3 regions of the Duganella caerulea genome follow, and region 2 is predicted to be linked to each of the others. Evidence: predicted binding sites of a transcription regulator. Region 2 holds the regulator's gene; each other region holds the start of a gene.
What was found. The regulator sigma-54, encoded in region 2, starts transcription at its own class of promoters, with help from an activator protein. The targets are predictions, from matches to a motif close to TGGCANGNAANCTGCTTT.
Positions count from the first base shown of each region.

Region 1 (6,059 bases), on a different contig from region 2:
GCGTGGGGGATTTTTGTGTGCAGTGTCAGCATGATTAGAACAGGAATCAGAACAGGAAATAGCGCTGCGCCATCGGCAGCACGGCCGCGGCTTCACAGACCAGCAGCTCGCCGTCGGCGCGCACTTCATAGGTTTCGGGATCGACAGTCATCTTCGGCGTGGCGTCGTTGTGGATCATGTCGGACTTGCGCAGCGAGCGCATATTCTTGGCGACGATCAGCGTCTTGTTCAACTTGAGCTGGTCGCCGATGCCGGCATCAAACGCCGCCTGCGAGACAAAGGTGAACGACTTCTTCAAGCCGCCGCCGAAGGCGCCGAACATCATCCGGTAGTGCACCGGCTGCGGCGTCGGGATCGAGGCGTTCGGATCGCCCATCTGCGCGGCGGCGATCATGCCGCCCTTTAGAATCGTCGACGGCTTGACGCCGAAGAAGGCCGGCTTCCACAACACCAGGTCGGCGATCTTGCCCACTTCCAGCGAGCCCACCGCATGCGAAATTCCGTGCGTGATGGCCGGGTTGATCGTGTACTTGGCGATGTAGCGCTTGACGCGGAAGTTGTCGTTGCGCGACGAGTCCGGCGCCAGCGGCCCGCGCTGCACCTTCATCTTGTGCGCGGTCTGCCAGGTGCGCATCACCACTTCGCCGACCCGGCCCATGGCCTGCGAATCGGACGACATCATCGAAATCGCGCCGATGTCGTGCAGGATGTCCTCCGCCGCGATGGTCTCGCGCCGGATGCGCGATTCGGCGAAGGCCACATCCTCGGCGATGGCCGCGTCAAGATGGTGGCACACCATCAGCATGTCCAGGTGCTCGTCCAGCGTGTTAACCGTGAACGGGCGGGTTGGGTTGGTGGACGACGGCAGCACGTTCGATTCGCCCACCGCCGCGATGATGTCCGGCGCATGGCCGCCGCCCGCGCCTTCGGTGTGGAAGGTGTGGATGGTGCGGTCCTTGAACGCGGCCAGCGTGTCGGCCAGGTAGCCGCCTTCGTTGAGCGTGTCGCTGTGGATGGCGACCTGCACGTCCATGCGATCGGCCACGGACAGGCAGTTGTCGATGGCGGCCGGCGTGCTGCCCCAATCCTCGTGCAGCTTCAGGCCGATGGCTCCGGCGCGCACCTGCTCCTCCAGCGGCTCCGGCAGCGACACATTGCCCTTGCCGAGGAAGCCCAGGTTCATCGGGAAGGCGTCGGCCGCACCCAGCATCGCATGCAGGTGCCACGGCCCCGGCGTGCAGGTGGTGGCCGAGGTGCCGGCGGACGGCCCGGTGCCGCCGCCTATCATCGTGGTCACGCCGCTCATCAGCGCTTCCTCGATCTGCTGCGGGCAGATGAAGTGGATGTGCGTGTCCACGCCGCCGGCGGTGACGATCATGCCTTCGCCGGCGATGATCTCGGTGGCGCCGCCGATGGCCATCGTCACATCCGGCTGGATGTCCGGGTTGCCGGCCTTGCCGATGGCGGCGATCATGCCGCTTTTCAGGCCGATGTCGGCCTTGACGATGCCCCAGTGGTCAACGATCACCGCGTTGGTGATCACCGTGTCCATCACGTCGGCGGCCACGCGCTGCGACTGGCCCATGCCGTCGCGGATCACTTTGCCGCCGCCGAATTTGACTTCCTCGCCATAGGTGGCGTAATCGTGTTCGATTTCGATAAACAGTTCGGTATCGGCCAGGCGGATGCGGTCCCCTTTGGTGGGGCCGAACATTTCCGAGTAGGCGCGGCGCGAGATTGTAACCATGTCAGCCTTTAGGTGGATTGGGGTCCAGCTTGCCCATTACTTTGCCATTGAAGCCGAACACCTTCTGGTCGCCGCCCAGCTTCACCAGTTCCACCGTGCGCTGCTGGCCCGGTTCGAAACGGACGGCGGTGCCGGCGGCGATATTCAGCCGCATGCCGTAGGCCTTCCAGCGCTCGAACTTGAGCTCCGTGTTGACTTCAAAAAAATGAAAATGCGATCCGACCTGCACCGGCCGGTCGCCCTGGTTGGTCACCACGACGGTCGCGGTGGCGCGGCCTTCATTGAGGCCGATCTCGCCCTCTTCGAGCATGTATTCACCTGGGATCATGGCGATCTCCTTCACGGGATGGGGTTGTGGACGGTCACCAGCTTGCTCCCGTCGGGGAACGTCGCTTCGACCTGGATGTCGGGGATCATTTCGGGGATGCCTTCCATGACGTCGGCACGCGTAAGGATGCGGGTGCCGTCGGACATCAGCTGCGCGACGGTTTTGCCGTCGCGCGCACCTTCCATGATGGCGCAGGTGATCAGCGCCACCGCTTCCGGGTAGTTCAACTTCAGGCCGCGCGCGAGGCGGCGTTCCGCCACGATGCCGGCGGTGAAAATCAGCAGTTTGTCTTTTTCTCTTGGTGTCAGGTCCATGGCGTTTCTCGGGTTTGTCTCTCAGGTTTGCCAGATGCGCGGCGTGACGGCCGCGCGACCCAGCAGGTGCGAGCGCACGCGGCGCCAGACGGTGAGCATCAGGCGGCGTGCGGTCTCGCTGTCGTCGCCCAAGTGGCGCGCCACCAGCACGCCCTTGGTTTGCGTGACGCCGAAAACGTGGTCGCCGTCGGCCTGGATGTCGGTGCGGATCTCGGACAGCACGGCGGCGGGCAGCGGCTTGCCGGCGGCGATCAGCGTGGCGCAGACGGTCCTGCCGTTGAGCGCCAGCGGGCTGTCGAGGCGACCTCCCAGCATCGCGCCCTGCTCCCACCAGATCAATTTGCCGTCGCGGCGGATGCTGCTGCGCTGGGCCACGGTGCCGGTGTTGAAGCTTTCGCCGGAGCCGCGCCGGCCCATGCAAAGGATCTCGCAGCCGATGTAGGTCGCGCCTTCGGCCAGCTCGATGTGCTGGTCCAGCGCCACGTTAGCGGTATCAAAAAAGATGGTCTCTTGCGGCAGCCATTCCAGTGCGGCGCCCGCGCCCACAGTCAGGCGCACATGCTGGCGCGAGACCTTGCCGTTGGCCTTGTACCACTTGGCGGCGCCCGGCGTGGTGATGAAGGCATGCGCCTGCGCGCCCACGCCGACATCGATCGCCAGCTGGTCGCCGCCCACCACACCGCCCGGCGGATGCACGACGATGGCGTGGCACACCTTGGCGTCCTCCGGGTACAGCGCCTTCTGCACGCGCAGCGGGCCATAGTGCTGGTTGTCGAACAGGCGCGTGGTGCCGCCGTCGTCGGCAAAACCGAGCGTGAGGCTGGCCTGCCATGCGCTATGGCCGGCGGCGTGTTCTCTGGATGCGGTGGTATCGGGCATGGCTAACGTAATGCAATCGTCATGCCAGCCGAATCGCGCGCCACAGACGACGTAAAGACTTATTTCGCACCAAAGGGAATCTCGCGCACCAAATCAGTGCACTCATGACACGCGCCGAGTTTTACTTTTGTCTTTTTTGCTTGTAAAATAAACACCATTTTGATTTTCGACCAAGGACAAGCAATGCGCTTCTCGACTTTTGCAGCCGCTGCGGCGGTTACCCTGGCACTGGCTCCGGCCGCACACGCCACCGGCTTCGGCGCCAACCTGATCACCAACGGTAACGCCGAAACCGGCAACACCGCAGGCTGGAACACCACCTCCGCATTCACCGTGGTGCAGTACGGCGCCAGCGGCGGCTTCCCCTTCCCGGCCGATCCGGGTCCGTCCGACCGCGGCACCTACTTTTTCGCCGGCGGCGAGAGCAACGCCAAGTCCACCGCCAGCCAGGTCATCGACCTGTCGGCGCTGAGCACCGCGATCAACACCGGCGCCTCGCGCTACGACCTGTCGGCCTGGCTGGGCGGCTATGCATCGCAGAACGACAACGCCACGCTGACCGCCACCTTCTTCGGCAGCGGCGGCGCCGTGCTGTCCAGCGCCAGCCTGGGTCCCGTCTCCAACTCGGAACGCGGCAGCCAGACCGGCCTGCTGCTGCGCGACACACAAGGCTACATTCCGGTCGGCGCACTCAATGTCGGCATCACGCTGACCATGACCCGCGACGCCGGCTCGTACAACGACGGCTATGCGGACAACCTGTCCTTCGCGGTGGCCACCGCGCCGGTGCCGGAAGCCGATACCTACGCCATGCTGCTGGGCGGCCTGGCCTTGCTGGGCGTGGTCGCCAAGCGCAAACAGCGCAAGGTTTAAGCCTGATCGTTGCGCCGTAATCAAGGGAGCTTTGCGCCGCGCGGCCTGTTTGCGCGCGGTGCCCGTCCCCATACTGTTTGCTCCCCTAATTGATTAAGTGAGCACAGCATGAAAATATTCGTCACCGGCGCGGCAGGCTTTATCGGCGGTTCCATCGCAGCGGGCCTGGTACGCGCAGGCCATCAGGTGGTCGGCCTGGTACGCAATCCCGAACAACTGCAGGAAGTCGCCTCGATCGGCGTGACCGGCGTGGTCGGCACCCTCGACGACCGCGATCTGCTGATCGCCCAGGCCAAGGCGGCGGATGCCGTCATCAACGCCGCCAGCAGCGACAACCGCGCCGCCGTCGAAGCCTTCATCGACGCACTGGCCGGCAGCGGCAAGGTATTCCTGCACACCAGCGGTTCCAGCATCGTCAGCGACGCCTCCGGCGGCGAAGCCACGGACCGCATCTACTTCGAAGACCAACTCCCCGCCCCCACCGCCGACAAGGCCGCGCGCGTCGCCATCGACGACCTGGTGCTGGCGGCCGCCGGCAAAGGCGTGCGCTCGGCGGTGCTGTGCAATACGCTGATCTACGGCGACGGCGCGCTGCCGCGCGACAGCGTGCAGCTGCCACGCCTGATCAAGCAGGCCCGCAAGAGCGGCATCGTGCGCCACGTGGGGCGCGGCTTGAACATCTGGTCCAATGTCCACATCGACGACGTGGTCGAGCTGTATCTGCTGGCGTTGGAAAAGACCGAGGCTGGCGCGTTCTACTTCGTCGAAAGCGGCGAGGCCTCGTTCCGCGACATGAGCGCGGCCATCGCCCGCGCGCTGGGACTGGGCGAGCCGCAGGACTGGCCGCTGGATCAGGCCAAGGAGGAATGGGGCTACGAGATGGCTTCCTACGCGCTGGGCTCCAACAGCCGCGTGCGGGGACAACGGGCGCGCACGCAGCTGGGCTGGAAGCCGCATGGCCCGTCGGTGTTCGAATGGATCGCCAAGCAGTGATTGCTTTTTAAATAAAATTCCGCTACCGTGTGGGCGGGGCGGATCCTTCAAGCCGGCCTGTCTTTGCTTCGGCAGGGACAGCCTCTACGGGGCTACCCCGTGGGATTTTTAATGTTCAGCATTTCGCCGCATGAGCGCCGTTGCGCTACCGCGCAAGATAGCTCACGCATCACGAGACTCGTTGAAGGCTCTCCGCTCCTTTCACTACGCATGACGATTGCAAAACTTACCGCGTTGGCGCTGGCCGATACGATGCTGGCTTCGGACGGCAGCGTGGACAAGCTGATTGCGGCATGCAGCCGCGTTTTCGGCGCGCAGCAGCCGTGGGCGCCGAAGATATGCGCGGCGCTCAGCGAACGGACTGGCCGGAACTTCCACTGCTTCAGCCGGCGCGAGATCGCCGACATCCTGCTCCATCTTCTCGGCCACGGCCACGACCACGACGACGAAGAAGAGCGGCCCTTCATCGAGCTGCCGGCGGTGCGGCGCTATTGCATCGACCCGCCGATACGCCCGCCGCGGGACGAGTGGTCCGCCGCGCTGGCGCTGCCGGAACTGCCCACGGTGGGCGCGCTGGCCGCGTGGCTGGACGAACCGGTGGATGCGCTGAACTGGTTCGCCGACCAATGGCGCGTTGAGAGCGGCCAGCAATCGCGCCTGCAGCATTACCACTATCGCTGGGTGCCGAAGCGCAGCGGCGGCCTGCGCCTGATCGAGATCCCCAAGGCGCGGCTGCGGCGCATCCAGCAGAAAATCCTCCGTCAGCTGCTGGACCGCTTGCCGCCGCATCCGGCCGCGCATGGCTTCCTGCGCGGACGCTCCTGCGTCACGCACGCCGCGCTGCACGCGGGCCGGCGCATCGTCATCCGCATGGACCTGAAGGATTTTTTCCCGAGCATTCAGTACTCGCGCATCCACGCGCTGT
Region 1 covers NZ_BPWJ01000015.1:5,398-11,456, forward strand. Annotated here, with positions in the region: gene ureE (urease accessory protein UreE) at 1-32, opposite strand, end outside; gene ureC (urease subunit alpha) at 47-1,747, opposite strand; gene ACUJB0_RS29210 (urease subunit beta) at 1,749-2,075, opposite strand; gene ACUJB0_RS29215 (urease subunit gamma) at 2,087-2,389, opposite strand; gene ACUJB0_RS29220 (urease accessory protein UreD) at 2,411-3,268, opposite strand; gene ACUJB0_RS29225 (PEP-CTERM sorting domain-containing protein) at 3,452-4,141, shown strand; gene ACUJB0_RS29230 (NAD-dependent epimerase/dehydratase family protein) at 4,250-5,134, shown strand; gene ACUJB0_RS29235 (reverse transcriptase family protein) at 5,345-6,059, shown strand, end outside.
Region 1: the regulator sigma-54 is predicted to act here: its motif matches at 3,278-3,295, upstream of ACUJB0_RS29220 (urease accessory protein UreD).

Region 2 (6,059 bases):
ATCGTCTTCCTCACCGCGAACACGCATTCGCTGGTGGCGCGCTTCTCGGAAACACGGCGCAGCCATCCGCTGTCGCACGAGCTGCGGCCGGGCCAGAACCCGGCGGCGCGGCGCACGCTGATCGAATGCATTTCGGAAGAACGCGAGCGGCTGTCGACCATCGAACAGCTGGGCCATGTGATCGACACCTCGGAACTGAGCGCCAACAAATTGCGCGCCTGGGTCAAGGACCTGGTGGCGGCCGAACGCGCGCCGCTGACCCTGTTCTTTGAATCGTTCGCCTTCAAGCTCGGCGTGCCGCTGGACGCGGACTTCGTGTTCGACGTGCGGGCGCTGCCCAATCCCTACTACGACCTGACCCTGCGTCCGCTGACCGGGCGCGACGCGCCGGTGATCGACTTCCTCAACGCCCAGCCGAGCGCGCTGGACCTGATGAACGACATCCGCGTCTTCGTCGAGAAGTGGCTGCCGTCCTTCAAGACCGATAACCGCAGCTACCTGACGGTGGCGGTGGGCTGCACCGGCGGCCAGCACCGCTCGGTCTACATGGCCGAGCAGCTGGCGGCCTACTTCCAGCAATCCGAACGCGTCATCCTGCGCCACCGCGAGCAGTAGGCGCCGGCGATCTCGCCCCGGTTACCGCGTGCGGGCCGCGAAACGCATCGCTCGTCAATGGAGGCTAGATCATGGCTGAGAAATTTTTTCCTTACGATCCGGCACAGGCACTCGGCAGCCGCGAGGCCATCGAAGCATTCATGGCTGACGCTTTCGAAACCGGAGATGCCGCACATATCGCCGCAGCGCTGGATGTCGTCGCGAAGGCGCAGGGGCTCACCCAATTGGGCGGTGAGCCATCCCTGAAGAAAACGCTGGCGTTGATGAAGTCGTTCGGACTAAGACTGACGATCGCCGGCACTGCCGACGCGACTCAATCCAGGTGACGCAGCGGGTGGGCGTAGTCCGGCCACACCGGCTGGAAGAAGCGCTGCACCATGGCGGCGTCCACCTCGTCCAGCGAGGCCGGCTTCCATTGCGGCGCGTTGTCCTTGTCGATGACCAGCGCGCGCACGCCTTCGATCACTTCGCCATCCTCGAAGTTGTGGCGCACCAGCGTGCGCTCCATGCGCAGGCAGCCGGCCACGTCCAGCGCGGCGCCGCGTTCGACCAGCTCGTGCGTCACGCACATCATCAGCGGCGAGCGCGTGGCCATGACCTGCAATGTCTTTTGCGCGAAGGCGCTGTCGTCCGTTTTCAGCGAGGCGATGATGGCCGGCACCGAGCCGGCGCCGAAGTGGCGGTCGATGGCGGCGCGCTCGGCCGCCAGCTTGCTGTCGCCCGCCGCGCCCTTGAACGGCTCCGCGAAGGCGGCGATGGCCTCGGCCAGTTCCGCGCCCGCGGTCGATTCCAGGATGGCCGACAAGACCTCCATCGCATCCGCCGGCGCGTAGTGGTCGGCCAGGCCAGCGTACAGCGCGTCGGCCGCGGCTATGGTCACGCCGGTCACGCCGAGATAGCAGCCCAGCTTGCCCGGCGCGCGCGACAGGAAGTAGCTACCACCCACATCCGGGAACAGGCCGATGTTCACCTCCGGCATGGCCATCTTGGTCCGCTCGGTGACGATGCGCACGCGGCAATCGGGGCCGCCCTGCGCCACGCCCATGCCGCCGCCCATGACCACGCCGTCCATCAGCGCGATGTAGGGCTTGGGATAGAAATGGATCAGGTGATTGAGCGCGTACTCCTCGGTGAAGAAGTCCTCCACCTGCGCGCTGCCGCCCTGCGGCGTGGCGCGGCCGGCGTCGTAGAAGAAGCGGATGTCGCCGCCGGCGCAGAAGGCCTTCTCGCTGCTGCTGCGGATGACCACGGCGGCCACGCCGCTGTCGTCGCGCCATGCCATCAGCGCGTGCGTGATGTCGCGCACCATCGCCAGCGATAAAGAGTTCAAGGCCTTGGGCCGGTCCAGCGTGATGAAGCCGGTTCCGTTGCTGACGCTGGTGTGGACGTATTCGCTCATGAGGTGCGCAGGATAGTGGTGAAAACCCTATTCTATGCGGGCGCAAAAAAGGGCGCCAGTGCGCCCTTAGTTTGATGGTGCCGGGGCCGTTGTTATAGGGCGGCGGCAGCGGGTTCGTAGCTGTCCGGGAGATGCTTGATCGCATCGTGACCGTGCTCTTGGACCTTGGCTTTGTACTTCATGACCTGCCGATCCAGCTTGTCGACCAAGGTGTCGATGGCGGCGTACAGGTCCTGGGACAGGCTTTCCACGTAGACGGTCTTGCCCGACATGCGCAGGTTGATTTCAGCCTTCTGGCGTTTCTCTTTCTCTTTAAGGTTATCTACGGTCAGGATGACAGCAATATCAATCACTTGATCAAAGTGGCGGGTGACGCGTTCCAGCTTGCTCTGCACGTATTCACGGATGGCCGAGGTCACTTCGAGATGATGTCCACTGATGGTGAGATTCATACACACTCCTAAAGATAATGTCGCTTCTTACGGTTAGTGCGGGGCCCATTGCTACCGGGCGCGCAGGAACCAAGTAACTACAAAGACTTGCGGAGACTGACTGGCGGGATCTTTAAAGCTTCGCGATATTTGGCAACAGTTCGTCGCGCAATCACCATGCCTTGTTCTCCCAGCATGTCCGCAATCTTACTGTCGGATAAAGGATTTTTCGGGTCTTCTGCTCCTGTCAATTGCACGATGAGTGCGCGTATCGCCGTCGAACTTGCTTCCCCCCCCGCTTCGGTGGCGACATGGCTACCAAAGAAATATTTCAACTCAAACATGCCATGCGGGGTCAGCATATATTTTTGAGTTGTTACACGAGAAATAGTGCTCTCGTGTAGACCCAGTGTATCAGCAATTTCGCGAAGCACAAGGGGGCGCATGGCGACCGCGCCATGCGAGAAAAAGTTCTTTTGTCGTTCTACTATCGCTTGTGCGACGCGCAAGATCGTGTCGAAACGCTGGCGCATATTCTTGATCAGCCACTTGGCTTCCTGCAGCTGCGCGCCCATCGCGCCCTCGCCTTTTCCCTGCTTGAGCAGGTTGGCGTACATGGCGTTCACGCGCAGGCGCGGCATGACGTCGTTGTTGAGGCTTACTTGCCAGCCGTTGCGCGATTTCTTGACGATCACGTCCGGCACCACGTAGTCCGACACGTCCGACGCGAACGCCGAGCCCGGATGCGGATTGCACTGGCGAATGACGGTTTGTGCCTCGCGCAAATCCTCGTCGTCGCACAGCAGGGCCTTCTTCAATTTGTTGAAGTCGCGCTGGGCAAACCAGGTCAAATGATTTTCCACGATGGCCAGCGCCATGCGCCGCGTGACCATCGGAATGCCCGGCAGGCGCTTGATCTGCAACGCCAGACATTCGGACGCGTTGCGCGCACCCACGCCCATCGGGTCGAAGCTTTGCAGCAGCGACAGCGCGGTGCGCAGTTCGTCGAGGTCGACCTCCAGCTCTTCCGGCAGGCGGGCGTGGATCTCTTCCAGCGCTTCCTCCAGGTAGCCGTTCTCGTCCAGCGCGTCGATGATCAGCTCGACCAGCGCGCGGTCGCGCATCTCCAGCACCGTCACGCGCATCTGCTCCATCAGGTGCTCGCGCAGCGTGCAATGGCTGGCCTCCAGTTGCGGACGCGCATCCTCGTCGTCGGGCGCCTTGCTGCGGCCGGCGTCGCTCCAGTCGACGTCGGCGTCGCTGCTGGTGCTTTCGGTGTCGGCGGCCGGGCCGTCGTAGTTGTCGGCGTCGGCGGCGGGCGCCTCCTGGGCGTTGGGCGGGCCTTCCGGCGGCGCGTCGCCGACCGGGGCTTGCTGGCTGATGGCGCCGTCCGACAGCAGCCGCAGCGAGCGGTCCAGCGGGTCGTCAAGGCGCTCCAGCAGCGGATTATCGGTCAGCAGCTGTTCCAGTTCCTGATGCAGCTCCAGCGTCGACAGTTGCAGCAGCCGGATCGACTGCTGCAGCTGAGGCGTCAGCGCGAGGTGCTGCGACGTGCGCAGTTGCAAAGACTGTTTCATGGGTTTTACATACGGAAGTGTTCACCCAGATACACGCGACGCACCGATTCGTTGGCGATGATGTCGTCTGGCCGGCCTGAAGCCAATACCGTGCCCTGGTTGATGATATATGCGCGGTCGCAGATGCCCAGCGTCTCGCGCACATTGTGATCGGTAATGAGGACGCCGATGCCGCGTTCCTTGAGGAAGCGCACGATGCGCTGGATCTCAATCACGGCGATCGGGTCGACCCCGGCGAATGGTTCGTCGAGCAGCACGAAGCGCGGGTTGGTGGCCAGTGCGCGCGCGATCTCCACGCGGCGGCGCTCGCCGCCCGAGAGCGACAGCGCCTGGTTCTCGCGCAGCTTTTCGATCTGCAAATCGGCCAGCAGGGTGTTGAGCCGTTCATCAATGGCAGCCTTGGATAAAGGCTTGCCGTCCACTTTCTGGATTTCGAGGACGGCGCGGATATTTTCTTCCACCGTCAGCTTGCGGAACACCGACGCTTCCTGCGGCAGGTAGGACAAGCCGAGCGAGGCGCGGCGGTGGATCGGCAGCGAGGAGATGTCGGTGCCGCTGATGTCGATGCTGCCGGCGTCCGACGGCACCAGGCCGACGATCATGTAGAACGAGGTGGTCTTGCCGGCGCCGTTGGGGCCGAGCAGGCCCACCACTTCGCCGCATTCCACTTGCAGGGAGACGTCATGCACGACCTGGCGCTTGCCATAGGTCTTTTGCAGGCCGCGTACGATCAGGGTGCTACCGCAGGATGGTTCCATGCTCACTTCTCCGTGGCCGGTGGCGTCGACGCGGCTGGCGTCGTTGCTGGCGTGGTGGCCGGCGCGGCCGGACGGATGGTCGGCTGGATCACCATGGTGCCGCGGCCGGCGCCCGGCTTGCTCTCGCCGGTGACGGTGTTCTTCACGGCGAACTGTTCCTTGCGGCTGTCGTAGGAAATAAACTCGCCGTTGACCTCGTCGCTGAGGCGGCCGCCTTCGAGGCGGCGCACCTTGGCCTTGGAGAACAGCTTGACCAGGTCGGTCTTGTTGCTGTATTCGATGCGCTCGGCCTCGCCCTCGACCCACTGGTCGCCGGCGCCGTCGCGCTTCTGGCGGAAGGTGGCCGGCGTGCCCGGCGTGCTGGTCAGCACGACGAAGTCATAGCCTTCCGGGTCGGTGGTCATCACCGCCTTGGGCGACTTCAGCAGCAAGGTGCCGCGCGTCAGGATCACATTGCCGATCAGCGTCTTGACCTGCTTGACGTCATCAATCTGCAGATCGTCATACTGGATCGTGGTCGGCTTGGTGGAGTCGGCTTTTTCCGCGTGGGCGGCACAGGCCGCCATCAGCAGCACGGCGGCCGACAATATCAATTTTTTCATCGTCATTCCATTCTTCATCGTTGGTTCTTCAATGGCCGGGGCGCGGCGGCAGCACCAGCTGCCCGCGTCCGCCCAGCTGCACTTCGCGGGTGGCGTTGTTGGCCTTCATGCCGACGCCGTTGGCGGTGGCGTTGCCGATCTCCAGCGCCACCGGCGCGGTGGTTTCCATCCGTTCCTCGTCCGGATACACCGTCAGGGTCGATGTCGTCATGCGCAGCGCCTGCGCCTTCGGCGTGGCCGGGCGCACCACGTCCACATTACCACTGAGCTTGACGCGCGTATTGCCCTGATCGACATGGGCGGTGTCGGCATGCATATTCATCGGCGGCTGGTCGCCCGACAGGCTGTGCACGTACGGCTTGTCGATGTCGGACGCGTCGCCGACCGGCCGGTGGGTCAGCTTCTCGCCGGAGATGATGTAGGCCGGCTGGCCGGTCTTGTTCATGCGTACCATGCTGAAGCGGTCGATGATGTAGTCCGGCTCGTCGCGATGCTGGTCGGCCTGCGCCTGCTGGCCGGCCTGGTTGACCACCTGCACCAGCCAGAAGCTGCCGACGGCGACAAACACACCGACCACCATCACGATGGTCAACTGCCAGCGGTGGGCTGTTCTCTTATGCATGCTCGGTCCTCGTCAAACCAGGAACTGCGCCATCACGCGCTCATACGTGCCCTGC
Region 2 covers NZ_BPWJ01000005.1:63,219-69,277, forward strand. Annotated here, with positions in the region: gene rapZ (RNase adapter RapZ) at 1-615, shown strand, start outside; gene ACUJB0_RS16070 (helix-turn-helix domain-containing transcriptional regulator) at 687-941, shown strand; gene ACUJB0_RS16075 (enoyl-CoA hydratase/isomerase family protein) at 929-2,014, opposite strand; gene hpf (ribosome hibernation-promoting factor, HPF/YfiA family) at 2,107-2,466, opposite strand; gene ACUJB0_RS16085 (RNA polymerase factor sigma-54) at 2,544-4,022, opposite strand; gene lptB (LPS export ABC transporter ATP-binding protein) at 4,028-4,780, opposite strand; gene lptA (lipopolysaccharide transport periplasmic protein LptA) at 4,783-5,382, opposite strand; gene lptC (LPS export ABC transporter periplasmic protein LptC) at 5,411-6,004, opposite strand; gene ACUJB0_RS16105 (KdsC family phosphatase) at 6,017-6,059, opposite strand, start outside.

Region 3 (6,059 bases), on a different contig from region 2:
GCGCTGGATGTGAACCGCGTCGCCGCGATGGCGCAGTCGCTGCCGCCGGATATCAATGGCTCCATCGTCGAGCCGGCGGTGCAGGGCGTGATCTACAAGGTGTTCACGCGTTACACGGTGCGTGAGATCTTCTCGACCAAGCGTGCCGAGATCCAGCAGGCGATCGAGGCGGAGCTTAAACCCAAGCTGGCGGCGGACGGCGTCACGCTGCGCGGCATCACCATCGGCAAGATCACGCTGCCTGCAGAGTATCAGGCGGGCATGGAGAAGCTGCTGGCCGAGGAACTGGAAACGGAGAAGATGCGCTACACGCTGGAGCTGAAGGAGAAGCAGGTCAAGCAAACCGCCTTGGAGGCGGATGCGGAAAAAATTCGCCGTGAGAAGGCCGCCGAAGCGGCGGGCAATGAGCAGATCATCGCGGCCAGGGCGCAGGAGCAGGCGATGGCGCATGTGCTGCCATTCAAGGAGAAGCAGATCGAGCAGCGCAAGCTGGAGGCCGAGGCGGAGAAAATGGCGCGCATCAAAACCTCCGAGGGCAATGCCCAAGCGCGGGTTATCGAAGCCGCCGGCGAGGCCGATTCCCGTCGCAAACTGGCGGATGCGGAGGCCTATCGCCAGGAGCTGGTCGGCAAGGTGGCCGCCGCGCAGATGGAGCGCGAAGGTGATCTGATTACTCGCAATCCGCTGCTGATCCAGAAAACGATGGCGGACAAATTATCGGACAAGGTCTCGGTCATCATCGCGCCGTCGCCGACCGATGGCGGATTTATAGGCTCTGCGCTGCTTGGCGGCCAGCGTGGCAAGCAGCCGCGCCTGGCGACGGTCAGCGGTGAAGTTTCGGACGACGTCAAGGAAGGCCAATAATCATGTCGATGATTGCAGCCGCCGCCGTACTGGCGATCGTTACGCAGGACCAGGCCGCGCTGCGCGCCGCTCCCAAGGATGCGGCCCAGCAGCAGGCCGTCCTGTGGCAGGGTGATAGCCTGGAGATTCGCGGCGAGAAGCAGGACTTCCTGCAGGTCTACGACTATCGCCGCGAGCGTGCGGGCTACATTCGCGCCTCGCAGGTGCGCAGGGTTTCGCTGGCGCCGGCGGACGCGCCGGAATTGCTGTCGGTAGTGCGCTTCCTGCGCGATACGCCGGGAGCGGAATCGCTGGGCATCAGCTACGCGGCGGCTTACCTGAAGGCCGCTCCGGTCAGTGCGATCACGGCGGAACCCTTCGACGCACTGGGCACAATGGCTGAACGGCTGGCGCGACGCGCATCCGCCAAGCAGGGCAAGCAGGGCGATGCCACGATCGCCGCGCACCTGGAGGTGGTCGCCAACTACGGCGTCGGTATCCGCAGCTTTGAACGGGAGGGACGCATGCAATTATGCTACGACGGCGAAGCGTTTCGCCGCGTGCTGGCGATGCTGTCGGAGCCGCAGCAGCGCGCGACCGCGATACTCGGCTTGACGCGCCAGGAATGCGTGGACCCGGCATTGCGTCCCGGCGCTCGCGTGGCGCTTGACGACTGGCGCGCCGAGGTACTGGAGCGCGTGGACCTGAAGGATCTTGCGCCCCACATGCGTAACCGTATCCATATGCGACGCGCGGCGGTGTGGTCGTCGGTGGCTTTCGCCCGGGCGCGCAAGGGTGAGCCAGCAACGCAGCCGGCGCAGCGCGCGCTGGATGAACTGGGGATGGTCGATCCCGCCGAGCTGACCGAGGACGACGCGAGCGCTTTCGCCGATGCCGGCGTGCGCGTGGGCAGCATACGTTGGGCCGCCGCCAGCCCGGTGACGCCTTCCGCCAGCGGCTTGCATGTGCAGGCGATGGCAGGTCAGCCGGGGGAAACCTGCGTCGCGCTGGTCGATGCAAAACACGATCAGCAGCATGCGCTGGCACGCCGCTGCAGCTACGGCGTCGTATGGCCGGCGTCCGCGCAAGCCAACGCACAGAACACGGCGCTGTCGCTGGCGGTACAACCGATGGATGGCTGGCGCGAGATGTGGCTGTTCCACCAGACCAGCGCGGGCTGGCTGGTCGACGTGCTGCCGCCTGCCGCCGCCGATCCCGATATCGGCTATGCCGAATTCGCAGGCTGGGTGCCCGGCTCGCAGAACATGCTGGTGGCGCGGGAGGCCCGTGTTGACGGCAAATTCAAGCGCAGTTTCGAACTGGTGGAGATCAATACGCTGGCGACGCTGAAGACCGCCGACAAGCCTTCCTCTCTCAGCATGTTCTATCGCTGGCAGGACCGGGCCTGGAAGCGCCAGACCGTCAGCCTGCGTTGAACAGCGGGGGTGTGACAGCTGTTCCAGATTGGAGCAGGTGTGCGATGGATCAAGGAGGGAAATGCGTGGCATGGCATTTGCTCAATGGCTGTATATCACTCATTAAAACAGCCAGGAGACAACCATGCATCATCCATTCCGCATCTTCGCCATCGTGACCGTCATCGCTGCCGCGGCCACGACCTCCCTCTACGCCACCGCCCACGGCAACGTTGTGCCGCAGGCGGTGGACACCACCGGCCTGACGCCACTCGGCGAGAAATGGCTGGACCAGAACCCTTATCGCGGCAACAAGCTTGCGCTAAAAATAGGGACGTCCGCTTATAACCAGAACTGCGCCCGCTGTCACGGGCTGGAGGCGGTCACCGGTGGCATCGCGCCGGACCTGCGCCAGCTGGACCGCGATTGTACCGACGTCAAAAACGACAACAAGAAGAAGGCTTGCTACAAGGAGACCGACAACTACTTCCTGACCTCGATCCGGCATGGCAAGGTGCGCAACGGCGCCGTGTACATGCCGCCGTTCGAGGGCGTGTTCAATCAGGAAGCCATGTGGGCCATCAAGACCTATCTTGAAGCCCGCCGCGACGCCGCCAACTGATCGAGGAGCAGACCATGTCGAATTTTCGTTCGCGCGCAGGCGCGTTGCTTGCCCTCGTCGCTGCACTGCTGGTGGCCACCGCACCCGCGCATGCGGAGTGGGACAAGATCCGTCTATCCGGTTCGCTTAAGGTGGCGGTGTATGAACAGTTCGCGCCGTTCTCGGATCGGGGCGCCGGCATCGATGTGGAGGTTGCGCAGGCGCTGGCCTCGAAGCTTGGCCTGAAATTAAGCCTGCTGCCTTTTCCCGCCGGCGAAAACCTTGGCGACGACCTGCGCAACATGGTCTGGAAGGGGCACTACCTGGGTTACGGGCCGGCCGACATCATGCTGCACGTGCCGGTCGAGCCTCAGCTGATGAACGAAAACGGCAAGGTCACCATCTTCGCGCCGTATCACGTCGAGACGGTGCGGCTGGTGCGCAGTGCGCGCAGCATGCCGGTGTTCGACGGCATCGACGCATTGAACGGCAAGACCATCGGTGTCGAGAAGGTCTCCATCGCGGCGATGGTGCTGCTGGGCGAAGGCAATGGGCGCTTCCGCGACAAGGTGCGGATTTTCGACACCGCTGCCGAAGCGCTGGAGCAGCTCAAGGCCGGCCAACTCGACGCCGTGCTGGCCAACCGCTCGGAGATCGATTCGGTATTCCGCGACGATCCCGCTTTTCCGCTGAACGAGGTGGCGTTCCAGCGCCTGCCTCGCGCAGGGTGGGCGGTGGGTATGGCGGTGCGCAAGGACGACCAGGAAATGGCGCGCCTGCTCCAGGTGGCCGTCAACGACATGAAGGCCAGCGGCGAACTGCAAGCCATCTTTGCCCGGCACGGCGTGCACGAGCAGATGCCGTGATGCGCGGCTATTCGGTGGCAAGCGCCATGCTGCTGGCATGCGGCGCGGCTGCGGCGGTCGATGCCACGATGGTGGTCTATCCGGCTACCGCGATGCTGTCGGTGGATGTCGTCGGCGTCGCGCCCTTGCCCGGCCTGGGAGTGGACCGCAACCAGCTGCCGTACCAGGTGCAAACGGCAAATGCCGCCGAGGTGGGCGCCGCTGCCGGCCAAAACCTCAGCGAGTTCATGGCGCGCAATCTGACCGGCGTGAACGTCAACGAGGTGTCGGGCAGCCCGTTCCAGAACGATATCACCTATCGCGGGTTTCGCGCCTCGCCGGTGCTGGGCGCGTCGCAGGGCATTTCCGTCTACCTGGACGGAGTACGCGTGAATGAACCGTTTGGCGACGTGGTTAACTGGGACATGCTACCCGAGGCGGCGATCGGCAGTGTGATGCTGGCGCCGGGATCCAATCCTCTGTATGGCTTGAATACGCTGGGCGGCGCGCTGGTGTTGACCACCAAGTCCGGGAAAAATCACCCGGGCGCGGATCTGGGCATGTCAGGTGCCAGCAACGGCCAGCGTCGAGCCGACCTGGCTTATGGCTACGACAGCGGCGGGCGCTGGAATCTCTTCATCGCAGGTACGGCTTTCAACGACAAGGGCTGGCGCGATCATTCCGACGGCCGGCTGGCCAATGCCTACGTCAAGCTGGCCGGCGCCGCCGGCGACAACGAGTGGAGCATCGCGCTGCTGGCCGGCCAAAGCCGCTTGGTGGGCAATGGCCTGCTGCCCGATGACCTGTATGAACAAAACCGCCGCGCCGTCTACACCTCGCCCGACGAAACCCGCAACCGCTTGCGCCAGGTCGTCTTCAGCATGACCCATCGCTTCGACGACCATACGGAGTTGAGCACCGCCGTGTACGCGCGCAATAGCCGGCGCACCACCGTCAACGGCGACATCAACGATGCCTATGCCGGGGGCGATAGCCCTTACCCTGCCAGCTACAACACGACAGAGACCCGCCAAAGCAGCCAGGGATTCAGCGCCCATTTGAGCAAGGACGCCGGCCGACATCAACTCACCACAGGGCTTGCGTTCGACCGTGGCAGCGTCGCCTTCGCGCAGTACGAGCAGGATGCCGGCTTTGCCCCGGACCGCTCGGTCGTGCCGGATACGAATGCCGAACAGGAGGCCGGATCGTCGGTCAGCGGCCATTCGCGTACGGCCGGGTTGTATGCCGCCGACACCTGGGCGGTGGACACCGACACCTGGTTGACCGCGTCCGCCCGCTACAACCACGCGACGGTCAGCAACCAGCTGCGCCGCGACGGTGAGCCGCAGCCTGCCGAGACGTTCAGCTATCGCAAGCTCAATCCCGCCATCGGCATCGCGCGCCGAGTGGGTGGCGGCTGGACGCTGTTCGCTAATCTGTCGCAGAGCAACCGGGTGCCGACCGTGATCGAACTGGGTTGCGCCGATCCCGAACAGCCATGCCGCTTGCCGGTCGGTCTTCAATCGGATCCATACCTGAAGCAGGTCGTGTCGCGCACCGCCGAAGCGGGCGCCCGCTGGAAGGGCGTGCGCGGTGCGGCGGCGGTATCGCTGTACCGCACTGTCAACCGCGACGACATTCTGTTTCGCAGTGCCGGCATTGCACAGCAAGGCTACTTCTCCAACTTCGACCGCACACGCCATCAAGGCGCGGATCTGAGCGCGAGCTACCGGATCGGTGACTGGTCGGCGCGATTGAGCTACAGCTATCTGGAGGCCGTGTACGGCGCGGAAGGTGACCTGTACACCGGCACGCGCAACGTCCATGTGACGCCAGGCACTCGCCTGGCGGGGCTGCCGCGCAATACACTGAAGCTCGGCCTGGAGTGCAGCGCGATGCTGAACTGGTCCATCGGCGCCGACCTGACAGCTTTGTCCGATATGGCGACGCAGGGTAACGAGGACGGCAAGGCCGCTCCGGTATCGGCCGACTGGCGCGTGCGCGGCTACGTCCTGGCCGGCCTGCACGCCAGCTATCGGCCGGATTCGAAATGGGAGTGGTATCTGCGCGTGAACAACGCGTTCGATCGCCGTTACGAGACCTTCGGCGCCGTCGCTGCGGACATGTTCCCGAACGGCGCATTGCAGCAGCAGGGTGTCGGGGCCCAGCAATCCCGGTTCGTCGCACCCGGCGCGCCACGCTCTGTGGCGGCCGGTCTGCATTACCGCTTCTAGAACTGATACTGGGCGCTCGCGCCAACCAACCAGTTCCGTCCAGGCGCCGCTTCGTAATAGCGCTTGTTGGTGTCGCCGACGATCAGCGAACCGACATACTGCTTGTCCAGCAGGTTATTCA
Region 3 covers NZ_BPWJ01000022.1:13,775-19,833, reverse strand. Annotated here, with positions in the region: gene ACUJB0_RS31370 (SPFH domain-containing protein) at 1-864, shown strand, start outside; gene ACUJB0_RS31365 (hypothetical protein) at 867-2,279, shown strand; gene pedF (cytochrome c-550 PedF) at 2,404-2,880, shown strand; gene ACUJB0_RS31355 (substrate-binding periplasmic protein) at 2,895-3,725, shown strand; gene ACUJB0_RS31350 (TonB-dependent receptor) at 3,725-5,938, shown strand; gene ACUJB0_RS31345 (TonB-dependent receptor family protein) at 5,935-6,059, opposite strand, start outside.
Region 3: the regulator sigma-54 is predicted to act here: its motif matches at 2,346-2,363, upstream of pedF (cytochrome c-550 PedF).